Regions from separate parts of the Erwinia magellanica genome, predicted to be linked through region 1. Evidence: riboswitches for the same ligand, from Rfam matches in the RefSeq annotation. Region 1 holds a riboswitch; each other region holds the start of a gene.

Region 1 (3,209 bases):
TTAATCTGGCACCCGGCACGCCGTTACGGCGCTCGGAAACGCACCTGGCCCGGCAGATTTTCAGCAGCCTGACGCGAATAAACGAGGAAAATGGGGAAATCGAACCCGATATCGCCCACCACTGGCAGCCGATCACACCGCTGCACTGGCGCTTCTACCTGCGCCCCGCTATCCATTTTCATCATGGCCGTGAACTGGAAACGGACGATATCATCGCCACGCTTGAGCGTTTAAAACCCCAGCCGCTGTTTTCTCATTTCGATAAGATCACCTCTTCAGCGCCCTGGACGCTGGATATTACCCTGCATCAGCCCGATAACTGGCTGCCCTGGCTGTTGGGTAGCGTCAGCGCCATGATCCTGCCGCGAGAGTGGCAATCCCTGCCAGATTTCGCCCGACAGCCAGTAGGAACCGGCCCCTATGCCGTGGTACGCAATCAGCCTTCCCAGCTCAGGATCCAGGCTTTTGATGACTATTTCGGCTTCCGCGCGCTGATCGATGAGGTCAATATCTGGGTCTTACCGGAAATCAGTGAAGAGCTGGTCTATTCCGGCGTGAAGCTGGAGGGCAGCAGCCTGGAGGAGAAATCAGAAGAGAGCCGCCTGGAGGAAGGGTGCTATTTTTTACTGTTTGACCAGCGCTCTTCCCTGGGGCGGAATGAAGAGGTGCGACGCTGGGTCAGCATGCTTTTCAACCCTATCGCCCTGCTGAACCAGGCGGGTCCCGGCTACCAGCGCTACTGGTTTCCTGCCTGGGGACTCCTGCCGCGCTGGCATCATCGTCGGGAGGTAAATACGCCAGCTAAACCCGCCGGACTGACCACGCTGACCCTGACCTGGTATAACGACCACGTTGAGCATCAGGGCATTGCCAATGCGCTGCGTCCTCTGCTGGCGGAACAGGGCGTGGAGCTGATAACCCGGCAGGTAGATTATGATATCTGGCACCGTGGCGAAGCGGAAAGCGATATCTGGCTTGGCAGCGCCAACTTCACGCTGCCGCTGGAGTTTTCCCTGTTTGCGCTGCTGTATGAAATTCCGCTGATTCATCACTGCGTAACGCTGGACTGGCAGCAGGATGCCAGGCGCTGGCGTGAGCAGAAACTGCCGCTGGCAGAGTGGAGTCAGCAGCTTATCAACACCTGGACCCTGCATCCGCTGTTCCACCACTGGCTGCTGCTGGAAGGCCAGCGCAGCATGCGCGGCGTCAGGATGAATACCCTCGGCTGGTTTGACTTTAAATCTGCCTGGTTTGCGCCGCCGGAATCATGAGGCTTTCGCTAAAGCCGGGAAATCACTAGAATGAACCGTTCTCAACGGGGTGCGTTAGCGGTGTTTCATCGCTAATGCTGAGACAGACCCGTCGAACCTGATCCGGATAATGCCGGCGTAGGGATTTGAGAGTGTGTTGCCCACTCAGATCCTTTGCGACCTCTCACCTTTAAGGAACGCAAAGTGTTAAAAAAAGTACTGCCTCTGCTGCTGCTCAGCGCGCCCGTTTTCGCGGCGAAACCCGTTTTAACCGTTTATACCTACGACTCCTTTTCTGCCGACTGGGGTCCTGGCCCCGCCATTAAAAAAGCCTTTGAAGCCAACTGCGGCTGCGAACTGAAATATGTTGCGCTGGAAGATGGCGTTTCGCTGCTGAACCGTCTGCGGATGGAAGGAAAGAAGAGTAAAGCGGATGTGGTGCTGGGTCTGGATAATAATCTGCTGGATGCCGCAGAGAAAACCGGCCTGTTTACGCAAAGCCAGGTGGATACCAGCCAGACAACCCTGCCGGGCGGCTGGCATGATAAAACCTTCGTGCCTTACGACTATGGCTGGTTCGCCTTCATCTATGACAAAACTAAACTGCAAAACCCGCCCAAAAGCCTGAAGGAGCTGATCGAAACCGATCGCCCAATCAAGGTGATTTATGAAGATCCCCGCACCAGTACCCCAGGCCTGGGGCTGCTGCTGTGGATGCAGAAAGTATTTGGCGACCAGACGCCGGAAGCCTGGCAGAAGCTGGCGAAGAAAACGGTCACCGTGACCAAAGGATGGAGCGAGGCTTACGGCCTGTTCCTCAAAGGGGAAGGTGATATGGTGCTGAGCTACACCACTTCTCCGGCTTATCATCTGATTGAAGAGAAAAAAGCGCAGTATGCGGCCGCTGACTTCAGTGAAGGTCACTACTTGCAGGTAGAGGTAGCCGGGCAGCTCAAGGCCAGCAGGCAGCCTGAACTGGCGCAGAAGTTTATGAAATTTATGCTGGAAAAGCCGTTCCAGCAGAGCATTCCAACCGGTAACTGGATGTATCCTGTGGTCAAAAGTACGCTGCCTGCCGGGTTTGATACGTTAACTGTGCCCGCCCTCTCGCTACAGTACACGCCGCAAGAAGTCGCCAGCCAGCGCAGCCAATGGATTAATGCATGGCAACGCGCCGTCAGCCGCTGATTGCCGGCTGGCTGGTGCCCGGCACGCTGGCAGCCTCGCTGCTGGTGGCTGTGGCCCTGCTGGCCTTTGCTGCGCTCTGGGGCAGCGCACCGGAGATCGATCCGGGTGCCCTCTGGCAGGATGACTATCTCTGGCACGTGCTGCGTTTCTCTTTCTGGCAGGCGTTGCTTTCCGCCATGCTGGCGGTGGGGCCTGCCATCCCCCTTGCCCGCGCGCTTTATCGTCGACGCTTTCCCGGCAGAGAGACGCTGCTGCGGCTTTGCGCAATGACGCTGGTGCTGCCAGTGCTGGTGGCGGTCTTTGGTCTTCTCAGCGTCTACGGGCGTACTGGCTGGCTGGCGGATCTCTGCGCATTACTGGGCATTCCGTACACTTTTACCCCTTACGGCCTGCAAGGCATTCTGCTGGCGCATATCTTCTTTAATCTGCCTCTGGCTACCCGTCTGCTTTTGCAGGCGCTGGAGCAGATCCCTGTCGGGCAGCGTCAGCTGGCTGCGCAGCTGGGCATGCGGGGCTGGAACCATTTCAGCGTGGTGGAGTGGCCCTGGCTGCGGCGGCAGATCCTGCCTGCGAGCGCGCTGGTCTTTATGCTTTGCTTTGCCAGTTTTGCTACCGTGCTGTCGCTGGGCGGCGGCCCCCAGGCCACCACCATTGAACTGGCTATTTTCCAGGCGCTGAATTTTGATTACGACCCTGGTCGGGCCGCGCTGCTGGCGCTGATCCAGATGATTTGCTGTCTGGGTCTGGTGATGCTGAGCCAGTGGCTGAGTA
Region 2 (3,209 bases), on a different contig from region 1:
AGTCCGTTACCACCAGCGGTGAAAATGGTGCACCGGGCCAATGCCTTTACCCACTTCCAGCGAGTCGGCCTGTTCTAACGCGCCCTGTAACCAGCTTTTCGCCTCCTGCACTGTAGTCGCCCAGTTACCGTGCCGTGGTATAAGCGCCGCCAGCGCTGCCGACAGAGTACAGCCTGTGCCGTGGGTATGTTTAGTGGCTACGCGGGGCGCAGTAAAACGCAGCTCTTGCTGACGCGTAAAGAGCCAGTCCGGGCTTTCCTCATTGCTGAGATGGCCCCCTTTCATCAGCACGGCTTTGCAGCCCAGCGCCAGTAAGGCCCTGCCCTGCTGCCGCATCTCCTCTTCCGTTTGCGCCGGGTCACACTCCAGCAGGGCGGCGGCTTCGGGCAGATTGGGCGTGATCAGTGAAACCTGAGGCAGCAGGATCTCCCGGAGCGTACTCACCGCCTGGGAAGAGAGCAGAGGATCGCCACTTTTTGCCAGCATCACCGTATCCAGCACAATCCAGGGCACGGCAGCTGACTTCAGGCCTGCGGCCACCGCCTCAACGATATCGCCTTCCGCCAGCATACCGATTTTCACGCTGTCGATGCGGACATCACTCAGCACAGAGGTAAGCTGAGCAGCGACAAAATCTGGCTCGATGCGGTAGACCGACTGCACGCCCTGCGTATTCTGCGCCACCAGCGCAGTGATCACGCTGGTACCGTAGACGCCAAGTGCCGAAAAGGTTTTCAGGTCGGCCTGAATGCCTGCGCCGCCACTCGGATCGGTGCCTGCTATGGTTAAGGCATTGATGCGCTTCATGCCTGCACCTCCAGACTGTAGAGCTGGTCGAGGAACAGAGGAACAAAACTGCCAGGCCCGCTGGCGGCACTCGCTGCCCGCTCTCCCGCCAGGCTCATCACCCGGCAGGCACTGGCAACGTGCACCAACCTGTCGCCAGGCAGTGCCGTGAAGCCAGCCACCACGGCTGAAAGGGCGCAGCCGGTTCCCACCACACGCGTCATCAGTGCTGAACCGCCGGGGATCGCCATCACGTGTGCGCCATCGGTAACATAATCCGTTTCGCCTGTCACCGCGACGATCGCGCCCGTAGACAAAGCGAGCAGCGAAGCCGCTTCCAGCGCTGCGGAGGAGTGATGAAGGCTGTCTACCCCGCGTCCTGTCACCGCCTGCCTTGCCAGAGCCATGATTTCAGAGGCGTTACCCCGAATGGCCGCAGGCCGGTACTCCAGCAGTTGCTGGCAGAAGTCGCTACGAAACGTCAGCGCCCCGACGGCTACCGGGTCCAGCGTCCAGGGGCGCTGCGCCTGGCCTGCCGCTTTCACTGCCGCCAGCATGGCGTGGCTTCGGGAGTGGGTCAGCGTCCCCACATTTATCAGCACCGCATCCGCAATGGCGCTGAACTGTTCTGCTTCTTGAGGATCGATCACCATCGCCGGTGATGCGCCCAGCGCCAGCAGAACATTGGCAGTAAAGGTTTGCACCACATCGTTGGTGAGGCAGTGGATCAGGTGCGATTTTTCGCGGAAAAGATCGAGAGAGGCGACGGCGTCTGCCGCCGTGAAGGTGTGAGGTTGGATCATAATAAAGCTCCCAACCGGCGATCAAGAAGGCGATGCGGTCAGGCATCTGACTTCCCTACGCTGGCATTATCCAGATCAGGTTCGACGGGTTTTTCTCAGCCTTCACAAAGAAGGGCACCCCGAGTCATGTAGATTACATTTCTTTATCAATTAGTAGGTTAAGCCAAGTCACGTGCTGATACAAGATTGATCTTATGAATATTACATTTTCACGCTGTACTGAGTACTTGATAGCTATCTAATTGTTATATATAGATAAAGCAATTAAGCAGTACCCGACAAGCGAGTACTGTTCGCTGAATTTACTTCTTCCGCTGCGTTCCCTGCGTTCCCTGCGGTAACTGGCAGAGAGAAGCAAATCGCTTTTTTACACCTGTCATTAGTACATAACCCCTTATTATTCGAGTGCTTACATAATTTCTGTATAGCTCCACTCACAGACATAATCGTACTGCACAGAGCGGAGCGAAACCCGATCCGATCAATCCCCCTATGTTGGGGTTTCCGACAAAACGCACAGGAAGCCCCAGTAGTCGATTCCATCTAAAAACAGTACTTCCTCTAATCATAAGCGACAAAAGCCCTCCAAAGGCTCTTTAAGTGCCTTTAAGCGGCATTCTGTGCCTGTTCTCCTGATTCTGGTTCAGTACTGAAAGAGTACTGATCGTTTTCACCTATTGATTTAGCGAGGATTAATAGCCATTAATAGATTATATCGATTGATATTCATTTATTGATCGTTTTAATCGATCATTTGGGGTGTGCATGGTATCCTTTCTGCCTGCAAATAATTGCTTTAAGTGCATGTTATTTGGTCTTAAACTATGTACAGGAGATACAGAACAGTGAAGAAAGTCGCAGTATTGGGAGGTTATGCAATTTGGGGAATATTCCTTTGCCTGGCAGCACTGGAAAAATTTGGTGATATTTTTGCCGCTGGTACTGGTTTTTGGTCAGTAGTGATGCTTTTGATTGCCGGAATTTGCCAGCTTGGGGCGGGTATTATCGCTATAGGCTGGGCAGTACTGACATTTGGAACCCTGAAAGCGAAGTACTTACCTTACAAATTTATTAATCATTATACGATCCCGGTACTGATAGTACTGCTCGCTATTGTCGCAAGTATTGCCAGATCTTCGAGCGATGAATCCAGAGCCGAAAAATTGGGTTTTAAGGACGGTAAAGAGTTTGCCATTGCTCGTGAAAATAATATTACAAATATTGCTGATTATGCCAAATTTGCAGAAGAGCAAAGAATTAAAGCAGAAGAAAAGGCGGCTCAAGATGCAGTACTTGCAGCAGAGAAAGAACAAAAGGAAAAACAAGAAAAGGCTAAATGTTTTGAAGATGCTTATTGCTACGCATCGAAACATGAGGGTGGGGATTATGCGTGTAAGATTGCAGTCGAAAAGTCAGTACGATATCAATTTAAATGGACTGATGGAATTACTCAACCTAAGTTCTCTTCATATGGTTGGTATGACAAAAACAGGAAGTTATTCACTCTCTACGGACATCGGGCACAGGCTCAAAATGGTTTTGGTGCATTTAAAAACGTGGAGTACTCCTGTACGTTCAATGCTAATACTGGCGAAGTTTTAAGTGTCAATATTCAATAAG
Region 3 (3,209 bases), on a different contig from region 1:
GCGCGGGTGGCTTTGTACTCTGGCAGATAGCGACCGGCCTGACGCATCATCCACACAGGTGTGACATCAACAGGCTGGCGCAGCAGGGCACGCAGATAACGATCGTTCTTCAGTTCACTCATCTTTAAAGGCTCTCTCAAATTCAGGCGCGCAGTATAGCATTCATTCCGCTTCGGCGCGGCAGAGGGCAACGGTATCCTCAATCAGCCGGCGTGCTACCGTTCCGGCTGGCGGCAAGTGCGGCAGGGCATCAAAGCGATACCAGCCCGCATCCAGCAGCTCTTTCGGGTCGATCTGGATCTCGCCGCTGTCATAATCGGCCATAAAGGCCATCATCAGCGACTGCGGGAATGGCCAGGGCTGTGAAGAGACATAGCGCAAATTTTTCACTTTAATGCCGCTCTCTTCCATCACTTCACGCGCGACGGTCTCTTCCAGCGTCTCGCCAACTTCAACAAAACCTGCCAGTACCGTATAGATTCCGTTACGGTGTTTGGTGTGCTGGGCCAGCAAAATCTCTTCACCCCGGCGAATGGCAACAATGATGCAGGGGGCAATTTGCGGGTAGTAACGCTGGCGGCAATGCTGGCAAAGGCAGGCTCTTTCCGTTTTGCTGTGATGCATCTTATGGCCGCAGTAGCCGCACCATTTGTGGGATCGATAAAACTCCGCCAGCTGGATCCCTTTACCCGCCAGCTGGAAAAGCCCGACATCCTGGTCGAGGATCTGCCGTAAAGATCCCATCTCCTGGGGGCGGTTTTCACAGATCAGATAAACAGGATCCCCCTGCCACTCACCAAGCAAAGATCCTGTAGATCCCACCAGCCCATTTTCTTCTGCGTTACCGTAGGGTAATTGACCTTTGGGCAGCCAAAGTTTATGTTCATGACTGACAACCCACCAGCCAACGTCTAAGCTTGAAATCTCACGTTGCATAAATTTGCTCATCCTCAACATGCAGAATTTTGAAGTACTGGATTGGGGCTAGACAGAAATATTACTTACCTGGAGTCACACATGCTTAACCAGTTAGAAGTCCTTACCGCGCGCGTTGGCGGATGTAGCGACCTGGTAGACTTCTGTCTGCGCTCCCGCAGGCAGCTGCTGATTGCCTATTATCATCTGGTTGGCATCAAGCCTAACAAGGAATCGCTGACTACGCTCGACGAAAACGCACTGGACAATTTCTGCCAGGGCCTGGTCGATTATCTTTCCACTGGCCATTTCACCGTCTACGAACGCTTTATCGAAGAGTTGGAAGGCAGCGAGCAGCTGGCTAAAGCGGCGATTATCTACCCTTCGCTACAGGCCAACACTGAAACAATTATGCGGGTTTACGACACGCATCTGGAAGGCGCTATCGACCATGATAACTGTCTGGAATTCCAGAACGCCCTGTCTGAAGTCGGGGAAGCCCTGGAAGCCCGCTTTACGCTGGAAGATAAGTTTATTCAGCTGGCGCTGGAAAAAAGCGCAGATAAACCGGTAGCCGCTAACGATGGCGCGCTGGCTCGTCCGGCGTAAACGTTATCAGTTTGTAAAAGCCTTGTAGTTTTAAAAAAGCCCCTCTATGCTGAAGGGGCACTACAAGGTGAGGTTACTTTTTCACCAACCCTGTTTTGTCGGACGCGTGAGTCCGGCAAAATTCTTCTTGTCGGAGTGCCCTTAGGGGCTGAGACCGTTTATTCGGGATCCGCGGAACCTGATCAGGTTAGTACCTGCGAAGGGAACAAGAGTAAACATTCAGTGACGGTGTGGATCCGTACGTTTTCACACCCTGCGCTTACTCCTCCGAACTCCAGGCAAGCACATTCCCTTTTTTCAGGAACGCGCTATGTCTACCAGTAAAAAACCAACCCGTCGTGAACAGCGTGCAGAAGCACAGCAATTTATCGATTCCCTTCAGGGCACCGCCTTCCCTGACTCCAGACGTATCTGGCTAAACGGATCGCGCGAAGATATTCGCGTACCGATGCGCGAGATCCAGCTCAGCCCGACCCAAACCGGCGGCAGCAAAGATAAGCCCCTGTTCGAAGCCAACGAGCCGGTGCCGGTGTATGACACCGCTGGCCCCTATGGCGATCCTGAAGCGAAAATTGATGTACACCGCGGGCTGGCCCGTTTGCGTCAGGCGTGGATTAACGAACGCGGTGACACGCAACCCATCGGGCAGCTCAGTTCTGTTTATACACAGCAACGGCTGGCGGATGAAGGGCTGGATCATCTTCGTTTTGAACATCTTCCCCACCCTCGCAAGGCGCTGGCTGGCCGCTGCGTCACCCAACTTCATTACGCTCGTCTGGGTATCATCACGCCGGAGATGGAATTTATTGCTCTGCGCGAAAATATGGGGCGCGAACGCATCCGTGGCGAGGTGCTGTTACAACAGCATCCCGGCAACAGCTTTGGTGCCAGCCTGCCCGAAAATATCACCCCTGAGTTTGTTCGTCAGGAAGTGGCCGCCGGACGCGCCATTATCCCCGCCAATATCAACCACCCGGAATCTGAGCCGATGATTATCGGCCGTAATTTTCTGGTGAAAATCAACGCCAATATCGGTAATTCCGCCGTCAGCTCCTCTATCGAAGAGGAGGTGGAGAAGCTGGTGTGGTCAGCGCGCTGGGGTGCCGACACGGTGATGGATCTCTCTACTGGCCGGAATATTCACGAGACTCGCGAATGGATATTGCGTAACAGTCCGGTACCCATTGGCACCGTCCCGATCTATCAGGCGCTGGAAAAGGTGAATGGCGTGGCGGAAAATCTCACCTGGGAGATCTTCCGCGACACGCTGCTGGAGCAGGCTGAACAGGGGGTGGACTACTTCACCATCCACGCTGGTGTCCTGCTGCGCTATGTCCCGATGACCGCAAAGCGCCTGACCGGGATTGTTTCACGCGGCGGCTCGATCATGGCGAAATGGTGCCTTTCGCATCATAAAGAGAGTTTCCTGTATGAGCACTTCCGCGAGATCTGCGAGCTGTGCGCAGCCTATGACGTTTCGCTGTCGCTGGGCGATGGTCTGCGTCCCGGCTCTGTTCAGGACGCCAACGACGAGGCGCAATTTGCGGAGCTGCATACCCTGGGCGAACTGACCAAAATCGCCTGGGAGTATGACGTGCAGGTGATGATTGAAGGCCCTGGTCACGTGCCGATGCAGATGATCCGCCGCAACATGACAGAACAGCTGAAGCATTGTCATGAAGCGC

What was found. A riboswitch is a leader RNA that binds a small molecule or an ion and turns the genes downstream of it on or off. The one in region 1 is predicted to bind thiamine pyrophosphate.
Region 2: another riboswitch for thiamine pyrophosphate. It lies ahead of thiM (hydroxyethylthiazole kinase); the one in region 1 lies ahead of thiB (thiamine ABC transporter substrate binding subunit).
Region 3: another riboswitch for thiamine pyrophosphate. It lies ahead of thiC (phosphomethylpyrimidine synthase ThiC); the one in region 1 lies ahead of thiB (thiamine ABC transporter substrate binding subunit).

What each region holds. Positions count from the first base shown of each region.
Region 1 covers NZ_JBCHVC010000003.1:141,572-144,780, forward strand. Annotated here, with positions in the region: gene sgrR (HTH-type transcriptional regulator SgrR) at 1-1,271, shown strand, start outside; TPP riboswitch at 1,307-1,413, shown strand; gene thiB (thiamine ABC transporter substrate binding subunit) at 1,455-2,438, shown strand; gene thiP (thiamine/thiamine pyrophosphate ABC transporter permease ThiP) at 2,414-3,209, shown strand, end outside.
Region 2 covers NZ_JBCHVC010000001.1:467,259-470,467, reverse strand. Annotated here, with positions in the region: gene thiD (bifunctional hydroxymethylpyrimidine kinase/phosphomethylpyrimidine kinase) at 7-807, opposite strand; gene thiM (hydroxyethylthiazole kinase) at 804-1,589, opposite strand; TPP riboswitch at 1,625-1,721, opposite strand; gene AAH450_RS02135 (hypothetical protein) at 2,435-3,208, shown strand.
Region 3 covers NZ_JBCHVC010000010.1:19,514-22,722, reverse strand. Annotated here, with positions in the region: gene hemE (uroporphyrinogen decarboxylase) at 1-122, opposite strand, end outside; gene nudC (NAD(+) diphosphatase) at 163-936, opposite strand; gene rsd (sigma D regulator) at 1,018-1,524, shown strand; TPP riboswitch at 1,646-1,746, shown strand; gene thiC (phosphomethylpyrimidine synthase ThiC) at 1,835-3,209, shown strand, end outside.